Regions from separate parts of the Pseudoalteromonas sp. bablab_jr011 genome, predicted to be linked through region 1. Evidence: predicted binding sites of a transcription regulator. Region 1 holds the regulator's gene; each other region holds the start of a gene.
The links. The regulator MetJ, encoded in region 1, represses methionine synthesis genes. The targets are predictions, from matches to a motif close to TAGACGTCTAGACGTCTA.
Positions count from the first base shown of each region.

Region 2: the regulator MetJ is predicted to act here: its motif matches at 4,272-4,289, upstream of metA (homoserine O-succinyltransferase).
Region 3: the regulator MetJ is predicted to act here: its motif matches at 4,848-4,865, upstream of metK (methionine adenosyltransferase).

Region 1 is NZ_JACDWU010000097.1:149,994-157,727, forward strand. Features, by position in the region: gene metL (bifunctional aspartate kinase/homoserine dehydrogenase II) at 1-1,191, opposite strand, end outside; gene metB (cystathionine gamma-synthase) at 1,196-2,461, opposite strand; gene metJ (met regulon transcriptional regulator MetJ) at 2,685-3,005, shown strand; gene JIG41_RS04320 (malic enzyme-like NAD(P)-binding protein) at 3,128-4,369, opposite strand; gene rpmE (50S ribosomal protein L31) at 4,894-5,109, opposite strand; gene priA (primosomal protein N') at 5,355-7,535, shown strand; gene JIG41_RS04335 (SPOR domain-containing protein) at 7,553-7,734, shown strand, end outside.
Region 2 is NZ_JACDWU010000285.1:93,135-100,868, forward strand. Features, by position in the region: gene metH (methionine synthase) at 1-2,192, opposite strand, end outside; gene JIG41_RS17290 (homocysteine S-methyltransferase family protein) at 2,203-3,270, opposite strand; gene metA (homoserine O-succinyltransferase) at 3,260-4,207, opposite strand; gene ettA (energy-dependent translational throttle protein EttA) at 4,659-6,332, shown strand; gene JIG41_RS17305 (PilZ domain-containing protein) at 6,482-6,847, shown strand; gene JIG41_RS17310 (histone deacetylase) at 6,901-7,734, shown strand, end outside.
Region 3 is NZ_JACDWU010000304.1:67,498-75,231, forward strand. Features, by position in the region: gene JIG41_RS19830 (NRAMP family divalent metal transporter) at 95-1,267, opposite strand; gene hpf (ribosome hibernation-promoting factor, HPF/YfiA family) at 1,526-1,882, opposite strand; gene JIG41_RS19840 (pyrimidine/purine nucleoside phosphorylase) at 2,065-2,376, opposite strand; gene tkt (transketolase) at 2,708-4,699, opposite strand; gene metK (methionine adenosyltransferase) at 4,967-6,118, shown strand; gene JIG41_RS19855 (diacylglycerol kinase) at 6,414-6,818, opposite strand; gene JIG41_RS19860 (START domain-containing protein) at 6,887-7,573, opposite strand; gene JIG41_RS19865 (CYTH and CHAD domain-containing protein) at 7,539-7,734, opposite strand, start outside.

The DNA of each region.
Region 1 (7,734 bases):
ATCTTGTTGTACAAAACGCGGATGAATACTTTGCTCTTTAAGGAGCGAAATTGCTTGTTCAGCTAACTGGCTCACATCGCTACTTGGTGCCACAACCGCGCAGCCGCTTAAATTAGATTCAACAATATTAGCCCGCCCAGCAAGGTGACTCACCACTTGATGAGTACTGTGCCCTGGTACCAGCAAATAGGTATCACCTTCTTTCACAAAATGATGCAAACTGTGCTGAATTAGCTGACTCAGCTCCCCCACTTCACCTGTGCTTAGCGTATCAACACGCAGTAAATCGATATTATCTAAGGTCGTAATAAAACGCTTCGCCTTGCTATACCCTTCTTTTACAACCTCAGTTGGACTGGCATCACAATCAAAGCTACTTCTTACAACAAGTTTAATGTCGCTGTCTTTAAGCGGTGATAAGGTTTTTGCATGTAAAACAGGGTTACCTAAGCGAGCTAATAAATTAGCTTGCTCTCGGCACACTTTTGCGTATTTAACGGCGTTTTTCACCTTACGAGGGTCTGTACTGAATACACCTTGGGTATCAGTCCAAATAGACACTTGCTTGGCAAAGGTATAGCTTGCTAACAAGGTCGCACTGTAGTCACTGCCATTACGACCCAGTGTTACCGTCTTACCCTGACAATCTGCAGCGATAAAGCCTGTCACCACATTGATCTTTGCTTTACTGATCGCATCGGTGCATTGCTGTTGATTCTTTTGATGCAATAGTTGGCCATCATTTAATGTAAATAACTGCCGTGCATCCACATCCTGTGCTGCCACACCCAGCTGATTTAGATAGCCCGCTAATAAACGCGCAGACCATACTTCTCCATGTGCTAGCAACACGGCTTCTTGTAGTTGCTGTTTTGCAATAAGTGTATTTAATAGCGCCAGCTCATCTTTTAATTGTGCCAATGCCTGCTGCTTGTTTTTTGCTACTAACAGCTGCTCTATTAAGGCGCGCTGATTATTATCAATCAGCAATAAAATATCACTAACCGCTTGGCTATCTTGCTGTTGATAACTTTGCCAAAGTTTTACCAAGGTGTCGGTTGTTTTGCCCGATGCAGACACCACCACACAATCACCTTGCTGCGTATTTGCTAAAACAATATTTGCCACAGCATGATAACGCTCCGCAGAGCTTAAGCTTGAGCCACCAAATTTATGAACAATATTTACCATTTTTCTACCACAATGCCGTATGTGCTGGCGTTAACTTAAAAGTGCTGCTTTGTTGCGTATTGGCTTGCGTGTGCGTTTGCGTCGCGTTGCTCTGAACGGCTTGCTGCCCCTGACCTGGTTTAACTAAATTGAAAACACGGTCTAAATCGGCAATTAAATCTTTTACATCCTCAATGCCAACAGAGATACGAATTAACGTATCACCCACCCCTGCTTCTAAGCGAGCTTTTGCCTCCATTCCAGCATGAGTCATGGTCGCAGGGTGACAAATTAAACTCTCAACGCCCCCCAATGATTCGGCTAAGCTAAACTCTTTAAGGCCTGTTAGAAAAGCCGCAGCGTCATTAATGTCGCCTTTAATATCAAAACTCACCATGCCACCAAAACCGCGTTGCTGTGCTTTAGCGAGCGCATGCTGAGGATGAGAAGCGAGACCGGGATAATATACTTGGCTCACAAACGGTGAATCTTCTAAATATTCTGCGATTGCAAACGCATTCTCTTGGTGCTGTTTTAAACGCACATTTAAAGTGCGTAAACCACGCAGAGTAAGATAACTATCAAACGGTGCACCCGTAATACCAATATTATTTGCCCACCAAGCCAGTTCATCACCCAACTCTTGCGTTGCTGCAATAACAGCACCGCTAACCACATCAGAGTGACCGTTAATGTATTTAGTCGTTGAGTGCACGACTATATCAACACCAAACTCAATCGGGTTTTGCAAGGCCGGCGATAAAAACGTGTTATCAGCCGCAACAAATGCACCGCATTGTTTAGCAATGGCGGTAATCGCTTTAATATCTGTTAGGCGTAAAATGGGGTTACTGGGTGTTTCAATCCAGATTAGTTTAGGTTTTATCGCTAAGATTTCTTGGTGGTTTTCAGCTTTTGTTAAATCAAGTACTTTTAGTTTCAGTAAACCGCGCTTCTCTAATGAGGTAAATAAACGATAGCTACCGCCGTAACAGTCATGTGGAATAACCAAGGTATCATCGCTATTCAAAAGCTGTGTCGTTAAGTGAACAGCCGCCATGCCTGTCGCAGTAATAATGCCTTTAGCTCCGCCCTCTAGTTCAGCGAGTGTTTCGGCTAAAATATCACGGTTAGGGTTACCACTGCGGCCATAGTCATATTGGCGCTTAGTATCAAAATCAGCGAACGAATAGGTGGTTGATAAGTAAATTGGTGGAACGACTGCACCATGGTGTTTATCGGCTTCAATGCCATGACGAACAGCAATCGTCGCTTTATTTTTTTCACTCATTTCATCACCTACTCAGAATTGGATGTTTAGACGTCTAAAAGGTTAGATGATCAAATATGAGAAGTCAAAGCATTTATCGCCATTACATAGAAGTTTATACATTTACACGACTAGATGGCTAAATAACTAGTATTTGACTATCTTTTTTAAAGCGATAGAATTTCCGCATCTTGCGCTGTGGATAAGGCGTAAACAACTGACAACCGAGGCAACGAAACAACTTATGGCTAAATGGAACGGTGAATACATTCACCCATATGCAGAACACGGTAAAAAATCAGAGCAAGTAAAAAAAATTACCGTATCAATTCCGCTGAACGTATTAAAAGTATTAACTGATGAGCGCACGCGTCGTCAGATTAATAATCTTCGTCATGCCACTAACAGTGAGCTACTGTGCGAAGCCTTTTTACACGCTTTTACAGGTCAACCATTACCGAATGACGACGACCTTCGTAAAGATAACCCTGAAAAAGTACCTGAAGAAGTAAAAAGAATTATGCAAGAAATGGGGTTAGATATCCCCGTACTTGATTCAGAGTAAATATTTCGGCCACCGGATCGTAGCCGATTTCTCAGACATAAAAAAACTCAGCCTTGGCTGAGTTTTTTATTTGCAGTTAGTAATACCCACCCGATTAATCAAACGAATAGGTACCTAATTATTTAACGCATGTAGTTTTCTGGCATGTCAATTTGCGCCACACCAGACTCAACAGCTGCTTCTGCAACAGCACGTGCAATACGTGGTAATAAGCGTGGGTCCATTGGTTTTGGAATAATGTACTCAGCACCAAACTCAAGTGAATCAACACCCGACGCCTTAAGCACTTCGTTAGGCACGGGCTCTTTCGCAATACTACGAATAGCATGCACCGCTGCAATTTTCATTTCATCGTTAATTGATGTCGCACGCACATCAAGCGCACCGCGGAAAATGAATGGGAAACACAATACATTATTAACCTGATTAGGGTAATCAGAACGCCCTGTTGCCATAATTAAATCATTACGTGCACCGTGTGCAACAGCTGGCGCGATTTCTGGATCAGGGTTTGAACATGCAAAAACCACCGGCTTATCTGCCATCAGTTTTAAATCTTCAGCGGTTAATAAGTTAGGGCCAGATACACCAACAAATACATCAGCATCGGCTATTACATCTTGCAAAGTGCGCTTATCGGTATTGTTAGCAAATAGCAATTTATACTCGTTTAAGTCATCACGACGTGTATGGATCACGCCTTTGCGGTCAAGCATATAAATGTGCTCACGCAATGCACCACATTTAATAAGTAGTTCCATACATGCAACCGCTGCTGCACCGGCACCTAAACACACGATAATCGCGTCTTCGATATCTTTACCCTGTACTTCAAGCGCATTTAGCATGCCTGCTGCTGTTACGATTGCAGTACCATGTTGGTCATCGTGGAAAACAGGGATGCTACAACGCTCAATAAGCGCTTTTTCAATTTCGAAACACTCTGGCGCTTTAATATCTTCTAGGTTGATACCACCAAACGTATCGGCAATATTTGCAACAGTATTAATGAAGTCTTCTGTCGTGCGGTGTTTTACTTCGATATCTATCGAGTCTAAACCTGCAAAGCGTTTAAATAAAAGTGCTTTACCTTCCATCACAGGTTTTGATGCAAGCGGACCTAAATTGCCTAAGCCTAAAATTGCGGTACCGTTTGAAATAACCGCAACCATATTACCTTTGCCGGTGTATTTATAGGCATTTGCTGGATCGGCTGCTATCTCACGGACGGGCTCTGCGACACCTGGACTATATGCTAGAGCGAGATCATTAACCGTTTCTGCTGGTTTAGTTAGTTCTACACTAATTTTACCTGGAACGGGGTGAGCGTGGTAATGTAATGCTTGTTCACGAAAATCTGACATAACGCGATAGTATCCTGCAATAAGTTAAAAAGTGAGAGGGCTTGCATCTGTACGATACCTGTAATATATAAAAATTCCAAGTATTATCAGGTCTATCCTGTTATATGCTATATCGCTTAATTTTAAAGGATTTCCCAACAATTTCTGCACATAGTTTTAATTCACAACAGATAAAAATTCATCTATTTGTGGCCATTTAAGCACCTGTTTTTGTATTTTATAGGCACGAACACAGCAAATAACCGAAACTTAGCAAAATGAGCAACTTTAACGAACTTAACAGCATTTATAGGTGAAGTTCATATAAATTGTTACTTTTTACAACTTTTGGAATCATTTATATCATTCAAAATATAGCGAAGGGATCACTATTTGTCTGCATTATTAGCGATATATTGGGCATAACAAACAGAAATAGTTATGCACATAAAGCGTGTAGGCATGGGATATAAAAAAGAATGGTTCTGAATTACAGGCATAAAAAAAGCACCCAAAGGGTGCTTCTTTCAACTAAACAGCAAATATTACTTCTTGCTGCTAAGTGCACCGAAGCGCTTGTTGAAACGATCAACACGGCCGCCAGTGTCTAAAATCTTTTGCTTACCAGTGTAAAACGGGTGACACTCAGAACATACGTCTAAGTGGATGTCTTTACATAAAGTAGAGCTAGTTTCGAATTTGTTACCACATGAACAAGTTGCAGTGATAGCTTCGTACTTAGGGTGAATACCTTCTTTCATAGGAACCTCTAGTTAAGGCCGCATCGCTCTCCAAACCCGAAGTCTGGCACCATACGTCGTTAATACAATTAATAGGTCGCGTATTTTATAGCTCAAGCAGCCTCTCGACAAGCTTTAAATTCATCTTTAGCTAAAAAAATAAACAAGTCATCAAACGTTCAGTATTTGTTGGTAGGTTTTTAGCACTAATTTTAGTACATTAGCAACACACGCTATTTTTCTATTCTTAATTCAGTTGAGTTGTTATGCACTTTGTAGAAGTTGCCATAAAAGTCCCTTTACAGCGTACCTTCGATTATAAAGTTGAGCAGCTGCTACATAGCCCTGAGCTGCGAGTAGGCATGCGTGTGCGTGTGCCTTTTGGCTCTCAAAAAAAGATAGCCGTCGTACTGGCAATCAAAACCAGTACCGATGTACCCGAAGATAAAATTAAAGCCATTATTGATATTATAGACGATGCCCCTATTTTATCTGAGCAACACTTAGCACTGCTAAAATTTACTGCTCGCTATTACTGCTACCCACTTGGTGAAACAATTCATACAGCGCTTCCAGCGGCACTGCGCCAAGGTGAATGCCCAGACAAAACCAGTATAAATATGGTTGAACTGACCGACAAAGGTGCAAAATTACCTTCACTCAAAGCAAAAACACAACTTAATTTGCTGAAGCAGCTAGCGCAGTCAGGCAAGTCATCCTTAACCGAATTAAAAGCACTCGGCTTTAATAAAAAAACCATTGATAGCTTGCTCGAAAAAGAACTCATTAAACAGTTTATCGAACATGATAACCAATGGCAGCAACGCGCCCCAACAATTGGCAGTAAACCAACCCTAAATAAAGAACAAGCCGTTGCATGCACAACGATTAATCAAGCCAGTGGGTTCACCTGTTTTTTACTTGAAGGCGTTACCGGCAGTGGTAAAACAGAAGTGTATTTACAATGCCTTGAAGAGGTTCTAAAAAAAGGCCAGCAAGCACTGGTGTTAGTGCCCGAAATTGGCCTAACACCACAAACCGTTAATCGTTTTCGCCGTCGCTTTCCCGATACCCCTATTATGCTTTGGCATTCAGCATTAACCGACAACGAGCGCTTGCAAACATGGCGTTTCTGCGAAAAAGGCAGCTGCGCCATTGTTATCGGCACCCGTTCGAGTATTTTCTTACCTTTTTTATCACTTGGTATGATCATTGTTGATGAAGAGCACGACAGCTCGTTTAAGCAACAAGATACGCTGCGTTATCATGCTCGCGATTTAGCAGCCTACAGAGCTTATCAACAGCAAATACCCTTGATACTAGGTAGCGCAACTCCCGCTCTCGAAACCTTACATAAAGCAATAAATAACAAGTACCAACTATTGAGCTTAACAGAGCGTGCGCAAACCAGCACTGATAACCAATTTCACTTAATGGATATGAAAGGCCAACCTGAACAAGCCGGTATTGCCCATGCGAGTTTGGCCTATATGCGTCAACATCTTGAGCGCGGCAAGCAAGTCATGGTGTTTTTAAATCGACGCGGCTTTTCTCCCACACTCATATGTCATGAGTGTGGCTGGTTAAGTGAGTGCTCACGTTGCAGTACCAGTGCCACATTCCACAAAGCAATTGGACAAATGATCTGCCATCATTGCTCCGAGCAGCATGCGGTGCCCCATCAATGCCCCGATTGTGGCAGCACACAGATTTTTCCTAATGGTAAAGGCACGGAACAAATTGAAGAGTTTTTAGCAGAAACTTTCCCTGATATACCCATTAGCCGCATTGACCGAGATTCAACTCGTCGTAAAGGCAGCTTAGAAAAAGCCCTCGACGACATAAATCAAGGGGGGGCGCGTATTTTGGTGGGCACGCAAATGCTTGCGAAAGGCCATCATTTTGCCGATGTCAGTTTAGTGCTTATTTTAGATGTTGATAGTGGTTTGTACTCGTGTGATTTTCGCGCTACAGAACATTTAGCACAGCTTGTCACTCAGGTTGCAGGCCGTGCAGGACGCAGTGGTGAACCAGGACAAGTACTGTTACAAACTCACTTTCCTGAGCACCCACTATTGCAAGATTTAGTGAATAATGGCTATCAAGATTTTGCGCGCTATGCCCTTGCAGAACGAGAAGATGCTCAGCTCCCCCCCATAACAAACATGGCAATTGTGCGTGCCGAAGGACATAACATAAATCAAGTCATGGATTTTTTAACTGATTTGGTTCCTGTCCAGAACATATCTGGTATACAATTGCTCGGACCGATCCCTGCGCCATTGGAGCGTGTAGCAGGTAAATATCGGTTTCAGTTACATATTCAAGCGCTGGAGCGCTCCCACTTACACCAATATTTAGCGCAAATGGTTGACTATATAAGCACCAGTAAATTAGCGCAAAAGGTGCGTTGGAGCTTAGACGTTGATCCAATAGATATGATTTAAAGGCCAATAAAAAAATCATGGCACAACACGATTACATAAATAAAAAACCATCAAATCGAAATAATAAAAAACAAGCCCCGGCAAAAAAGCCGTTCCCTATTGTTCTTGTCTTTGTCGCCCTTATTTTGCTGGGTGGGTTTGGGTATGGTTTATGGTATATCAAACATAATGCCGATCCTGAACTTGTTGAGCAGCAAGC
Region 2 (7,734 bases), on a different contig from region 1:
TCATCTTGTTTCGCATCGAAGGCATCAGCAAGGTCGTCTTCTTCAAGCCCTCCCGTTACGGCAAAGGCACCAAAGTAGTCGGGGGTTCCTTTGGGTGCGATGTAATCCGCTAAACAATAATTCGCAAAATCGGTTTTTTCTGTTTGCTGACGCAGATGGCACGAGGTTGTTAACACGTCTGTACGCGTTTCATCGGTGTAAATTTCAATGTCATCACCCACTCGGTTTGCCGGGAATAAACCTATCACGCCCAGTGGTTGAAGCGCACCTGACTGCTCTAAATCGTCGAGCATCGCATTGGCATCAGCAAATAAGCTTTGCGCTTGCTCACCCACAATTTCATCGTTAAGAATACGCGGATACTTCCCTGCGATTGACCATGTCATGAAATACGGTGTCCAATCGATGTACTGTCTTAACGTGGCAATCGAGACATTTTTAAACTCTGTCACTCCGAGCTTTTTAGGCACGGGTGGGGTGTAGTTATCCCAGTCAAGTTGTGCGGCATTATCGCGAGCACGTTGAATGGTGACAGGCTTCGAGCGTGGTTTTTTACGCGATTGCTGTTCACGTACTTTTTCGTACTCCGCTTTGGTTTTTTCTAAAAACGCAGGTTTTAACTCTTTAGACAATAGGTTAGAGACCACACCAACAGCACGACTGGCATTATTTACATACACCACACCTTTATCGTACTGTGGCTCAATTTTCACTGCGGTATGGGCTTTCGAAGTAGTAGCACCCCCTATTAATAAGGGTAAGTCGAAACCACGACGGGTCATTTCTTTAGCAACATGCACCATTTCATCTAATGACGGCGTAATAAGGCCTGATAAACCGATGATATCGGCTTTTTCGTCAATCGCGGTTTGTAGAATTTTTTCCGCAGGCACCATCACACCTAAATCGATCACGTCGTAGTTATTACATTGCAGTACTACGCCAACAATGTTTTTACCAATGTCGTGTACATCGCCTTTAACGGTCGCCATAACCACTTTTCCGTTCGTGGCACCTTCTTCTTTTTCTGCTTCGATAAAGGGGTCTAGGTAAGCCACTGCGCGTTTCATTACGCGCGCCGATTTAACCACCTGCGGTAAGAACATTTTACCTGCACCAAATAAATCACCCACCACATTCATGCCATCCATCAGCGGGCCTTCAATCACATGAATAGGCTTATCAGCTGCAGCTCGGCACTCTTCAGTGTCTTCGTCGATATACTCAGTAATGCCTTTTACAAGCGCATGTTCTAGGCGCTTTTCAACGGGCCATGTACGCCACTCTAAATCTTCAACTCGCTCAGCTTGCGCCATCCCTGAGTATTTTGGAGCCAGCTCTACAAGGCGCTCACCCGCACCGGGGTCGGTATTCAGTATAACGTCTTCAACGGCTTTTCTAAGCTCAGCCGGAATATCATCATACACAGCCAACTGGCCTGCATTCACAATCCCCATATCCATGCCCGCTTTAATGGCATGGTATAAAAATACTGAGTGGATCGCTTCACGTACGGGGTTGTTACCACGAAACGAGAACGACACGTTTGACACCCCGCCCGACACTTTACAGTACGGTAGGTTTTGCTTTATTCGGCGCGTGCCTTCAATAAATTCAACAGCATAGTTGTCGTGCTCTTCAATCCCAGTTGCTACTGCAAATATATTCGGATCGAAGATAATGTCTTCTGGTGGAAAACCAATCTCGTCCACTAGAATACGGTAACTCCGCTCACAAATTTCAAATTTACGATCTGCGGTTTCTGCTTGTCCGTCGGTGTCAAACGCCATGACGACTGCGGCAGCACCAAAACGTTTAATTAACTTTGCCTGACGAATAAAGGGCTCTTCACCTTCTTTCAGTGAAATTGAGTTTACAATCGCCTTGCCTTGAATACATTTTAAGCCGGCTTCAATGACTTCCCATTTTGATGAGTCGATCATGATCGGTACTTTAGAAATATCTGGCTCAGAGGCAATCAAGTTCAGAAACTTCACCATCGCGGCTTTTGAATCCAACATGGCTTCATCCATGTTGATATCAATGATCTGTGCACCATTTTCGACTTGTTCACGGGCAACATTAAGGGCGGTTTCGTAATCTTCTTCCATGATCAAACGCTTGAACATGGCTGAACCGGTCACATTGGTACGTTCGCCGACGTTAGTAAATACTGCTATTTGTTGTGTCATTTCGGCTACCTTAGTTTAAGTTACACGCTTCAAGGCCCGATAAGCGCATACGCACTTCAAGCTCAGGCAATGGACGAGGCTTAACTCCTGCAAGGCCTTTGGCAAAGGCTTTAATGTGTGCAGGGGTTGTACCACAGCAACCACCCACAATATTAATAAAGCCTGACTTGCCCCAATCGATTATTTCTTCTGCCATTTCAGGTGCTTCTAAATCGTACTCACCAAACTCATTGGGTAAACCTGCATTAGGGTGAACCGAGGTAAAAGTTTCACAAACGCGTGATAACTCTTCGACATATTGGCGTAATAAATCCGGACCCAGTGCGCAGTTAAGACCAATAGATAACGGCTTAATATGACGAATCGAATTATAAAAAGCTTCGGTCGTTTGCCCCGATAAAGTTCGCCCTGAGGCATCAGTAATGGTGCCTGAGATCATGACAGGCAACGTGCGTCCTGCTTGCTCAAAGGCTTCTTCTACTGCGAACGAGGCCGCTTTTGCATTTAAGGTATCGAATATGGTCTCGATTAAGATTAAATCAACTCCCCCTTCCATCAGTGCCAAGGTTGATTCAACGTATGCTGTCACCAACTTATCAAAGCTAATGTTACGATAACCGGGGTCATTGACATCAGGCGAAATAGAACAAGTTTTTGACGTTGGCCCTAATACCCCCGCCACATAACGAGGTTTACTTGGATCTTTTGCTTCAAATTCATCGCAGACACTGCGAGCAAGCTTGGCTGATTCTAGGTTGATCTCACGGCTTAAATTCGCCATGTCGTAATCTTCCATCGAAATAGTGGTGGCATTAAACGTATTGGTTTCGATAATGTCGGCACCTGCATTAAGGTATGCGCGGTGAATATCAGCAATAATCTTTGGCTGAGTAAGGCTTAATAAATCATTATTGCCTTTAATAAGGACATGCCAGTCTTTAAAACGCTCACCGCGATAGTCTTGTTCTTCTAATTTATGTTCTTGGATCATGGTGCCCATCGCGCCATCGAGGATCAAAATTCGCTGCTTGAGCGCCTCGGTTAATTGTTCGCGTTTATTCACTGCATTACTCGGCATAGTTGTTAGTCCTTACGTCTTGGCTAACTAGGTTAATATCATACGGTGTTGTTTGGTACACGTAGTAGTTTAACCAATTCGAAAACAATAAAAAGGCGTGACTTTGCCATGTTTTCGACGGTTCGTTATCTGGGTTATCGTCAGGGAAATAGTTTTCTGGTTTTGGCGCATCGTCTGACTTTTCGCAGTCGCGTAAATATTCCCCTTTTAATGTATGCGCATCATACTCAGGATGGCCCGTTATATATACTTGGCTGCCTGATTTATTCTTAATTAAATACGCCCCAACACGCTCAGACCCTGCTAATACTACTAAATCATCACAGCTGTTAATTTTTTCAATATCAATGTGGCCATAGCGCGAGTGCGGAACTAAAAAGGTATCATCAAAACCGCGCGTTAACGCGGCATGCTCAAAATAACTTTTGTGCGTAAACACGCCACTGAGCTTATTAGGCATTAACTCTCGTTTTAAACCATAGTGATGATAAAGCCCTGCGTGAGCCGCCCAACATGAAAATAATGTTGACGTAACGTGGTGCTCAGCCCAGTCTAAAATCACTTTTAGCTCATCCCAGTAAGCAACGTCGTCATACTCTAAATGTGCAAGCGGCGCGCCTGTGATGATCATGGCATCGTAGTTATTGTCTTTTACTTCAGAAAAGTAACGATAAAACGTATCGAGGTGTTGCTCTGAGGTACTGCTACTTCGGTGGGTGTCTAAACGCAGCAGCTCAACATTTACTTGCAACGGTGAATTAGCCAACAACCGAATAAACTGCACTTCGGTTTCCACTTTATTCGGCATTAAGTTTAAGATGGCCAAACGCATTGGACGAATTTCTTGCGTTTTCGCACGACTTTTAGGCATTACAAATACGTTCTCTTGACGTAGTTTTACAATTGCGGGCAATTCATCTTTGACTGTAATGGGCATAGTGGGCTCCGAGCATACTTATTAGACTGCTAATTATGAACGGATAGTTAGAAATTTCAACCTCTAGATGTTTAGATGTCCAAATGATTTTTTTATTTGTACTAAAGCAATCTCTTAGGAAGCCAGTTTCGTTGATGCGCAGGCCCTTAAATTGCCAAAAGCAGTGCCTCTACGAATGACGGTTGTGTTTAATCACGATGAAAGAGCATGCATCTCAAAAAGTGGCTTGTTACTGTGTTTAAGCCAACACCGCTGTAAAAATGACTTTTAAGCCTTTGTGCAATGCTTAAAAGCGCTTACTCTGCATTTATGCTCCTTAAATGCATGCGCTATTTTTGCAAAGCAGTACCATGATATTAAGCCCCTGATAAACGTTGAATTCTGTATTTTGAGGTGGTTTGGGTATACAATAGTGGCTGTTAATTTTTCTTATAAATTGAAGGCTCTTTTCATGGTGTTACCAGATAAGTTTATATTCTCGATGAGTCGAGTTTCTAAAGTTGTGCCGCCTAAGCGCACTATCTTAAAAGATATCTCTTTACACTTTTTCCCGGGCGCAAAAATTGGTGTGCTTGGTCTAAATGGCGCAGGTAAATCGACGTTACTTCGCATTATGGCAGGTGTTGACCAAGACTTTGAAGGTGAAGCTCGTCCACAACCTGGCACAAAAATAGGTTACTTACCGCAAGAGCCTGTTTTAGACGAAAACAAAACAGTACGCGAAACCGTTGAAGAAGCCGTAAGCGAAGTTAAAAATGCGCTAAACCGTCTTGATGAAGTATACAACGAGTATGCTATGGAAGATGCTGACTTTGATGCACTTGCAAAAGAGCAAGGCGAGCTTGAAGCAATTATCCAAGCACACGACGGTCACAATATCGATAACGTATTAGAGCGCGCAGCAGATGCTCTTCGTTTACCACCGTGGGATGCTAAAATTGAACACCTTTCGGGTGGTGAGCGTCGCCGTGTTGCCATCTGTCGTTTACTGCTTGAAAAACCAGATATGCTGATTCTTGACGAACCAACCAACCACTTAGACGCAGAGTCTGTGGCATGGTTAGAGCGTTTCTTACACGACTACGAAGGTACTGTGGTCGCTGTAACCCACGACCGTTACTTCTTAGATAACGTTGCTGGGTGGATTTTAGAACTTGACCGTGGTGAAGGTATTCCGTGGGAAGGTAACTACTCATCATGGCTTGAGCAAAAAGATTTACGTTTACAACAAGAACAAAAATCTGAAAAAGCTCGTCAAAAGTCAATTGCACAAGAACTTGAATGGGTTCGTTCAAACCCGAAAGGCCGCCAAGCTAAGTCTAAAGCGCGTATGGCACAGTTCTCTGAGCTACAACAGAACGATTACCAAAAACGTAACGAAACGAATGAGCTATTCATTCCACCGGGTCCACGCTTAGGCGACCAAGTTATTGAAGTAAAAGGTCTTAAGAAGAGCTTTGGCGATCGTGTTTTAATCGACGACTTAAACTTTGCTATGCCAAAAGGTGCAATCGTAGGTATTATCGGTGCCAATGGTGCGGGTAAATCAACCTTATTCAAAATGTTAAGCGGTGAAGAAAAGCCAGACAGTGGTGAAATCCTTGTGGGTGAAACTGTTGAGCTTGCTACCGTTGATCAGTTCCGTGGCGACATGGATGAAAGCAACACCGTTTTCCAAGAGATCTCTAACGGTCAAGACGTATTAAAAATTGGTAACTTTGAATTCCAAAGCCGCGCCTATGTTGGTCGCTTTAACTTCAAGGGTAACGACCAACAAAAATTCGTTAAAGACTTATCAGGCGGTGAGCGCAACCGTTTACACCTTGCAAAACTATTAAAAGCGGGTGGTAACGTATTACTACTGGATGAGCCGACTAACGATCTTGATGTTGAAACACTTCGTGCACTTGAGAACGCAATTCTAGAGTTCCCAGGTTGTGTAATGTGTATCTCGCATGACCGTTGGTTCCTTGACCGTATCGCTACACATATTCTTGATTACCGTGACGAAGGCCAAATTAACTTCTTCGATGGTAACTACACAGAATACGAAGAGTGGTTGAAGAAAACCTTAGGCGCAGAAGCCGCACAGCCTAAGCGTATTAAATATAAAAAGATTGGTTAATTTACCGTCTTATTCAAAAGCCCCTTCTTGGGGCTTTTTTGTGGCCGATAAGGTTTACCAGCAATCGTTTCACTCACACCTTGCATATTGAACTATACTGATTTTAGCGAATTAAGTTAATGAAACGACAATGACTTGGGGATCACACCATGAATGAGCGTAGACAGTTTTCTCGGGTATTATTTTCTTGCCCTGCAACGCTTTGTATTGATGAGTATAAGTATCAATGTCAACTGCTTGATTTATCCTTGCATGGTGCGCTTATAACCAAAAGCGATTCATTTTTAGTTCCTATCCACAGTAAAGCCGTTTTATCGTTTACCCTACCCGACTCAACTGTAGAGATTAAAATGCAAGTCGAGTTGTGCCATGTAGAACAGCAGCATGCTGGACTTATTTGCGAACATATTGATATCGACAGTATCAGTCATTTGAAGCGCCTGATTGAGCTGAATTTAGGCGATGAAGGCCTATTACATCGTGAGTTAGCACACTTAATTCACATGCCAGAGTAAACAACGGCGAATAAATTCGCTATGCTGTAGCAAATCCCGTTATTAAATGAGTTATGTACTTAAACCCCCACTTACCCTTGGTATATCACCCTAATTATTCCTTTAGCTTCGATCCTAACCATCGCTTTGTAATGAGTAAATTTGCTTATTTATATGACCATGTTCATAGCCTTGGCCTGATCAGTGATAATTTAGTACAGCCGGTATTAGGCAGCCCCGCACCACTGGAGCTGGTGCATTGCGATGACTACATTAATGACCTGTGGCATAACCGCTTGGATGAAAAAGCCATGCGCCGAATTGGTTTACCTTGGTCTGAACAATTGATGGCACGAACATTCACAGCCCCACTTGGCACCTTACAAACCGCACGCCTCGCTTTAAAACATGGGCTTGCCTGCCACTTAGCTGGCGGCACTCATCATGCCCATTATGATTTTGGTTCGGGTTATTGCATGGTAAACGATTTAGCGTTCACCAGTGAAACACTGATAAAGAGCGGCGAAGTGACCAATGTGCTGATTTTTGACTTAGATGTTCATCAAGGAGATGGCACTGCAGCCATGCTCACCCATCAACCCTATGCGTATACGTGTTCGATTCATTGTGAGAAGAACTTTCCATTTCGCAAATCAGCCAGTGATCTCGATATTGGCTTAAACCCGGGTGTTAGCGATAAAGAGTACATTGCCATCGTTGATGATACGGTAAGTTACTTACTAAAAACCCTTAATCCAGATTTAGTACTTTACGATGCAGGCGTTGATGTATGGCAGCAAGATGGCCTAGGAAAATTAGATATAAGCTGGCAAGGTATTGAACAACGCGACCATTTAGTCCTTAAGCGTTGCCTTGAACATAATGTGCCTGTCGCAACGGTCATTGGT
Region 3 (7,734 bases), on a different contig from region 1:
GGCGCGATTTTATATCGCGCAATACTAAAAATTGACTTGGGATCAACCCACTGCTGACACACAATGATGCTGGATTTCACTTCGTTCAGGCAAATTAGGTAAACTTCCAAACCAAAAACACCAACGCAAAGCCCACTAAATAAACCAAACCTAGCCAGCTTAGAGTCCGAATTAAGGGGGAATGCACAATACTTGGCTCTGAGCGCACTAAACTAAAGTTAAGCCATGCAAATACTGGGGTGGTAACAAAGGCGAGAGTCATGGCAAACGTAAGCATGGGGCCAAGTGCCGATTTAAAGAATAAAATGATTGCCATACCAGAAAATGCTTGCAGTAAAAGCCACATATTTAAACTGTGTTTAGACTGTTTTACAGGCAGTAATTTGTGCGATTCATTTAAGGTTCTGGCGTAGCCGTCAAGCACGGTAAGCGTGGTGCCAAACATACATAAAAAAGCGATACCCGACACCAATGGCCTTGCCCACTCTCCCATTGTAAGGGCGTACATATCAATAAGCTGTTTAGCAAACGCCACCCCACCTAATTGCACGGCTTGTACCTGTCCGTATTGCACTAATACACCTAGCGAGAAAAACACCAAAGCTAGGGCTGCTGTAAGCCAGTAGCCTAAATTAAAATCAAATAAACCTTGCTGCTTAGTAATAACTTGTTGCTGCTGCTTTTCTTTTAGCCAAAGTGAACTAATCGCTGAGATTTCAATAGGAGCTGGCATCCAGCCCATTAGCGCCACCATAAAGCCAAGCATTGCAAGCTCATACGGCGACGGGCCCACGTAGTCAACTGGAGCCATAAGACCATTATTAATTGCCACCACCAAAGCAGCCACAGTTGTAACAGTAAGCAGCCCCATAATGATTTTAGACACGTTATCGAGCGCCTTAAAATGCCCCAACAACAAAATAAGTAAACAAACAGCCAAAATAATCCAACACAACAAGGTCACCGAAATGGTGATCGGCAGTGCGTAATGTAATAGGCTGGCTGTTAAAAGTAGTACCCCTGCGGTATTCACTACTGCAGCCACAATATTTAACGCAATAAAACTGTAAAAGTAACCCGGCCCTTTTTGCTTGTAGCCCTCAACTAAACTTTGTTTAGTTGCAAGGGTGTATTCCATACCAAATCGAAAGAATGGGTACTTAAGTACATTCACAACAATAATTAGCCAAAATAGTTGCCAGCCAAATAACGAGCCAGCCTGCGTCGACGCCACCAAATGTGAGCCACCAATCGCCGCTGTGGCCATTAATATGCCAGGGCCAAGTGCATTAAGTTTAGATTGCCAATGTGATACTGCTGATTGCATATGCTTTATGTGTTTTATTCTTAGTTACAAGCAACTTACAGCGTTTTAGATGAGATTGGAAGACACTCCTCGCTTCTGAGTTCTAGGATTAAGTTGTCAGTTTATAAAACCAAAAAAGCCAAACATATTTATGTTTGGCTTTCTCTTGTTCGAGGTTTTGCGCTAAATTTTTGTGGCTAACACTTAGCGTCTAATTTATTAGCTTAAATTCATTTCTTGAATAATCTCATGGGCGATTTCCGGCGTTGTGCTCACCGGTTTTTCATGTAGTTTAGCTTTCATTTGCCCTTTACGATGTTTTAGCGATGCATCGAGTTTTTTAGCTGCATTTGCAAGTGCTGGGTACATCACTTCATCTTCTCCTTTAACTGATAAACGTGCACCTTCATAAATAGTGCTGATCTCAGCTTGATACTTGTGATGTTCTTTTGAAAGAATAATATCGAGAGATATTAACGATGGAAAATGGCTAGCAATTTTTGAGAATTTCTCGTTGATATGAGCTCTAACAGCCTCAGTAACGTCAACATGATGACCAGAAATATTAATCTTCATAGGGTATCCTTTTTTCTTGTTACCTCATAGTTAGTATTGGGGGCGATTTGAATTAACACAAGCGAAAATCAAAGATAATTAGTAATTGATTGTAACCACACATGATTTAGATCATGCTCTGCGGATAAAATATGCAAAAGCCCGTATTACACGGGCTTTATAGAAAAGTTATCAACTGCTCATTAAGTGTACGAGCAACAATAATCAGCAAAGTCAGTTACCTTTACGCGAAAGGTAACATTGGCGTCTACATTAAACGAATCTCCAGCCTTCATGGCTTGCCACTCAGTTTCGCCTGGCAGTAACACTTGCCACTCTCCCGCAAGTAACTCCATGTGCTCTTTTTGATTTGTGCCAAACTCAAATTCTCCTGGTTGCATAAAACCTAATGTTTTAGTACTGCCATCGGCAAAAAGCACAACACGGCTCGAAACTTTACCATCAAAATAGACATTCGCTTTTTTTACAACACTTACACTGTCAAACTGAGTCATACTCACTCCTGTTATGTTTTATAATCTTCTTTATTTCAGCCTGCCCGAATTTTAAGTAAGCAGCAACTGAAGATTATTCAATTAACCTCTATATGTGAGCTGATTTTTTTATTATCTTTTATACACTGAGCAATTAAAAAAACAAATAGAGTGCCTATGTGTTCACCAAAACACTAAAAACGCCCCTACGGTATAAAGTACCCAAGTAGCAGTGATAATTATTGCTGATCTGTCGGGTACGTATCGAATCTTTTGACTGGCAGCAAAAATCCATAAAAAAGCCCGCGCAGTGCTAAGACCGCGCGGGCTTTTAAATTTTAGCGACTAAAGCTTAGAACAAAGCGTTTGCTTTGTTTACGATGTTTTCAACCGTGAAACCAAAGTGCTTGAATAACTCACCAGCAGGTGCTGACTCACCAAATGTCGTCATACCTACTACTGCGCCATTTAGGCCTACGTATTTGTACCAGTAGTCTGCAATGCCCGCTTCGATAGCTACGCGGCGTGTTACGCTTGCTGGTAATACGCTTTCTTTGTAGGCTGCGTCTTGCTCATCAAACAAGTCAGTTGAAGGCATAGAAACCACACGTACTTTTTTGCCTTGTGAACGAAGCTCTGCAGCGGCGTCTTGTGCAAGCTGTACTTCTGAGCCCGTTGCAATAAGGATAAGCTCAGGCTCACCATCGCAACTCAGTACGTAACCACCTTTTTTCACATCGCTTAACTGTTGTGCAGTACGCGTTTGTTGCTCAAGACCTTGACGTGTGAAGATCAATGACGTTGGGCCATCTTTACGCTCAATCGCTTGTTGCCATGCAATTGCAGACTCAACTTGGTCACACGGACGCCAGTTAACAAGATTAGGCGTTAAACGCATGCTTGCAATTTGCTCTACTGGTTGGTGCGTAGGGCCATCTTCACCCAGACCAATTGAATCGTGCGTGTATACAAAAATGCTTGGTTGCTTCATTAATGCAGCCATGCGTACCGCATTACGCGCGTATTCCATAAACATTAAGAATGTTGCGCCGTAAGGAATAAAGCCTTTGTGCAGTGCAATACCATTCATAATTGCCGACATACCAAACTCACGGACACCGTAGTAGATGTAGTTACCGCTTGCGTCGTCTGCTGTTACGCCTTTTGAACCATCCCAAATTGTTAAATTTGAACCAGCAAGGTCAGCTGAGCCGCCCATAAACTCTGGTAATAATGGACCAAATGCATTCAGTGCATTTTGTGAAGCTTTACGTGTTGCAGGGTTTGCAGGGTTTGCTTGCAGCTCTTCGATGTACGCTTGTGACTTTTCAGCCCAATCTGCTGGCAATTCGCCATTTGTACGACGCTTAAATTCTGCTGCTAGCTCTGGGTGTGCATTTGCGTATGCCGCAAACTTTTCGTCCCAGTTTGATTCAAGCTGTTGGCCCTTTTCTTTTGCGTCCCATTCGCTGTAGATATCAGCTGGGATTTCAAATGCTTCGCCTGTCCAGCCTAAGAACTCACGTGCCGCTTTGATCTCATCATGACCAAGTGGAGCACCATGACAGTCATGACTACCCGACTTATTAGGTGAACCGTAACCAATCACTGTTTTACAACAAATTAATGATGGCTTGTCGGTAATACTACGTGCTTCTTCGATGGCTGCGCGGATGGCCTCTGGGTTATGGCCATCAACATCACTCACCACGTGCCAGCCATATGCTTTAAAACGTGCAGGTGTGTCGTCGCTGAACCAACCTTCTACTTCACCGTCGATAGAGATGCCGTTGTCATCCCAAAACGCAACAAGTTTACCCAGGCCTAATGTGCCCGCTAATGAACAGGCTTCGTGAGAGATACCCTCCATTAAACAGCCATCACCCATAAACGCGTAGGTAAAGTGATCAACGATGTCGTGGCCTTCACGGTTAAATTGAGCAGCAAGCGCTTTTTCAGCAATTGCCATACCTACCGCATTTGTGATCCCTTGGCCTAATGGGCCCGTAGTGGTCTCAATACCTGGTGCATAGCCATACTCTGGATGCCCTGGTGTTTTTGAATGCATTTGACGGAAGTTTTTAATTTCTTCAAGTGGTAAGTCGTAACCACTTAAATGTAGTAGAGAATAAATCAGCATCGAACCGTGGCCATTTGAAAGAATAAAGCGATCACGGTCTGCCCACTCTGGGTTCGTCGGGTTGTGCTTTAGATAATCGCGCCATAGTACTTCTGCGATATCTGCCATGCCCATAGGGGCTCCAGGGTGGCCAGAGTTGGCCTGTTGTACTGCGTCCATTGATAAGACGCGAATAGCATTTGCAAGTTCTTTGCGAGATGGCATGAATTCTCCTACCTTTAATGTATTTGCGCTGGTTGTTTGTTAAGCCCCATTCTTACTTATTGTATGGGTGCAGTGCAATTAAAAATCCGTATTAAATGGGTCTATTACCACTGTTTATTAAGAACGAAATGTTATTAGTAATTTAAAATAGACGTCTAGGCGTAAAATAACTATGCAAACATAATTGTTTTAGATAAAATACGCCCCTTAATTTTTTAGCGCTATTACCGACGTTAGTGAAGCGCAATATTTGTGAGCAGAAATACAATGGCAAAACATTTATTTACTTCTGAATCTGTATCTGAAGGTCATCCGGATAAAATCGCGGACCAAATCTCTGACGCGGTTCTAGATGCTATCTTAGAGCAAGATTCTCATGCCCGTGTTGCATGTGAGACTTACGTTAAAACTGGTATGGTTATGGTGGGTGGTGAAATCACTACTAGCGCGTGGGTTGATATCGAAGAAATTACACGTAAAACTGTACGTGAAATCGGTTACACGCATTCAGACATGGGTTTTGATGCTGACTCGTGCGCAATCCTAAACACTATCGGTAAACAATCTCCAGACATCAACCAAGGTGTTGACCGTGCACGTCCAGAAGACCAAGGCGCGGGTGACCAAGGTTTAATGTTTGGTTATGCATGTAACGAAACAGACGTTTTAATGCCTGCACCAATCACGTATTCACACCGTTTAGTTCAGCGTCAAGCGCAAGTTCGTAAAAGCGGTGAGCTTAACTGGTTACGCCCAGATGCAAAATCACAAGTAACATTTGCATATGAAAATGGTAAGCCGGTAGGTATTGATGCTGTTGTTCTTTCAACGCAACACTGTGATTCAATCTCACAAAACGACCTAGTAGAAGCGGTAATGGAAACCATCATTAAGCCGGTTCTTCCAGCAGAGCTTATCTCTAGCGCAACGAAATTCTTCATCAACCCAACTGGCCGTTTCGTTATCGGTGGTCCAATGGGTGACTGTGGTCTGACTGGCCGTAAAATCATCGTTGATACATACGGTGGTATGGCGCGTCACGGTGGTGGTGCTTTCTCAGGTAAAGATCCATCAAAAGTTGACCGTAGCGCTGCATACGCGGCACGTTACGTTGCTAAAAACATGGTTGCTGCGGGTCTTGCTGACAAGTGTGAACTTCAAGTTTCTTACGCTATCGGTGTTGCAGAGCCAACATCTATCAGCATCGAGACATTTGGTACAGGTAAATTAGAAGAAGCACGTCTAATCGAATTAGTGCGTGAACACTTCGACCTACGTCCTTACGGCTTAATCCAAATGCTTGATCTTGAGCGTCCTATCTATCAACCGACTGCCGCTTATGGTCACTTCGGTCGTGAAGAGTTCCCTTGGGAGCGTACAGACAAAGCAGACGCACTTCGCGCAGCTGCTGGCCTGTAATAGGGTATACAGACTGAAAAAGCGCCATTTTGGCGCTTTTTTTGTGTTTAATTTTTTACTCTAAATTTTTATACCATTGCGCTTATACCATTACGCTTAATTAAGTGGTCTATTTTGAGGCAATAAAACCGCGTTGATAACAAGGCAAAAATTTAGTTATTTAGTTGTTCTCAGCAATTGCTCCTGCATTGCTCTACCTCCTGCATCCATGCTGTCGTAAATCAGATATTTTTAACGCAGATAGCGACTGGTTTAATCGCTCAAAATGATTAAGTATTATTGCGATTGGTATTAATTACAGTAACGTCATTATCTTTTCATACATCGCCACCAGCCAAACCAGTGCTAAAATAACCAATGACAAGGTCACCGCTGCCGAGGCCATATCCTTTGCGCGCCCAGACAGTACATGATATTCAATCCCCACTCTGTCAGTCAGCGCTTCGATGGCCGAATTGAGTAGTTCAACAATCAACAGTAATAAATACGGAATAAACAACACGAGCCAATGAGTCAGTGACTGCGCCAGAAAAACCGATAACGGTAATAAACACACCCCTAAATAAATTTCTGAGCGAAAAGCTGACTCTTCTTTAAATGCGGCCTTAAAACCTTTAATTGAGCACCTTGTGGCTTTTAAAATACGTCCAATACCAATGCCGTTGGGTTTATTGACCAAGGGGATTTTGGGTTCTTTCATGCTGTTCCTAGTACGAATAAACTTCGCAGATAATATTCATAAATACCTAAAATGTCATCTTCGCTTTACTAAGATAAGCACTTTCCTGGCACACTTGGGGGATTTGTCCGTGAAAACGCATTCTTTTTTAGCTGTTCACGCAATGCTTGTAATGACTTAAACACACTTTTTAAAGATACTTTATTACTTAACCAATGCGGAATAGCACCGCTTGGGTCTGCATACGCTTGGTGGGTAATCAGTAAGTTATTTTGCTGTTGCTCTAAGCGCCAATAAGCGGTGAGCTCTTTAATACGCACCACCCCTTTTACCAAAGGTTTAACGTGGGGCTGGCTGGTAATTTTAAGCTCGGTTTTATTATCGCTTAAGGTGTGATAGCAAGAGTAGCTCACTAAATCACGATCAGAAACCGGCCAAGGCGAGTTAAAGCGCGTATAAACAAGCGTCTCTGCGGGGCTAAGCCGCTCTATTAGGGTTACACTTTGAACATTTTCGAGCCAATTTGGCGCGTTGTCGGTGTCGCTAAGTAAGGCCATAAAGTCATCTGCCTTGGTATCTTCAACAACCACAGATGCATTAATTTCGATAATGCCACTGTCATGTTTTTGATACGTGACCTTTATACCTTCTTGCTGCTTGTATGTATGCCATTCTATTGGGGTCGCGACAGTTGAACAACTAAACCACGCTAACCCAATGAATAGCCAACGATTCACAGATTTATAACCAGTAGGGATCAGTATTGAATGAGGCATGACGACTTTGTTCCATGGCGCTCACTAAAAATTCTGACTTTTGCTCGAGCCACGTTTGAATCTTTGCTAATTCCTGATCGTCTTGTCCTGCACACAACTGCTTTAAATACTCAAGAGTACTGAGCTCGTAAATACCATGCGAAATATCTAACCAAGGAATA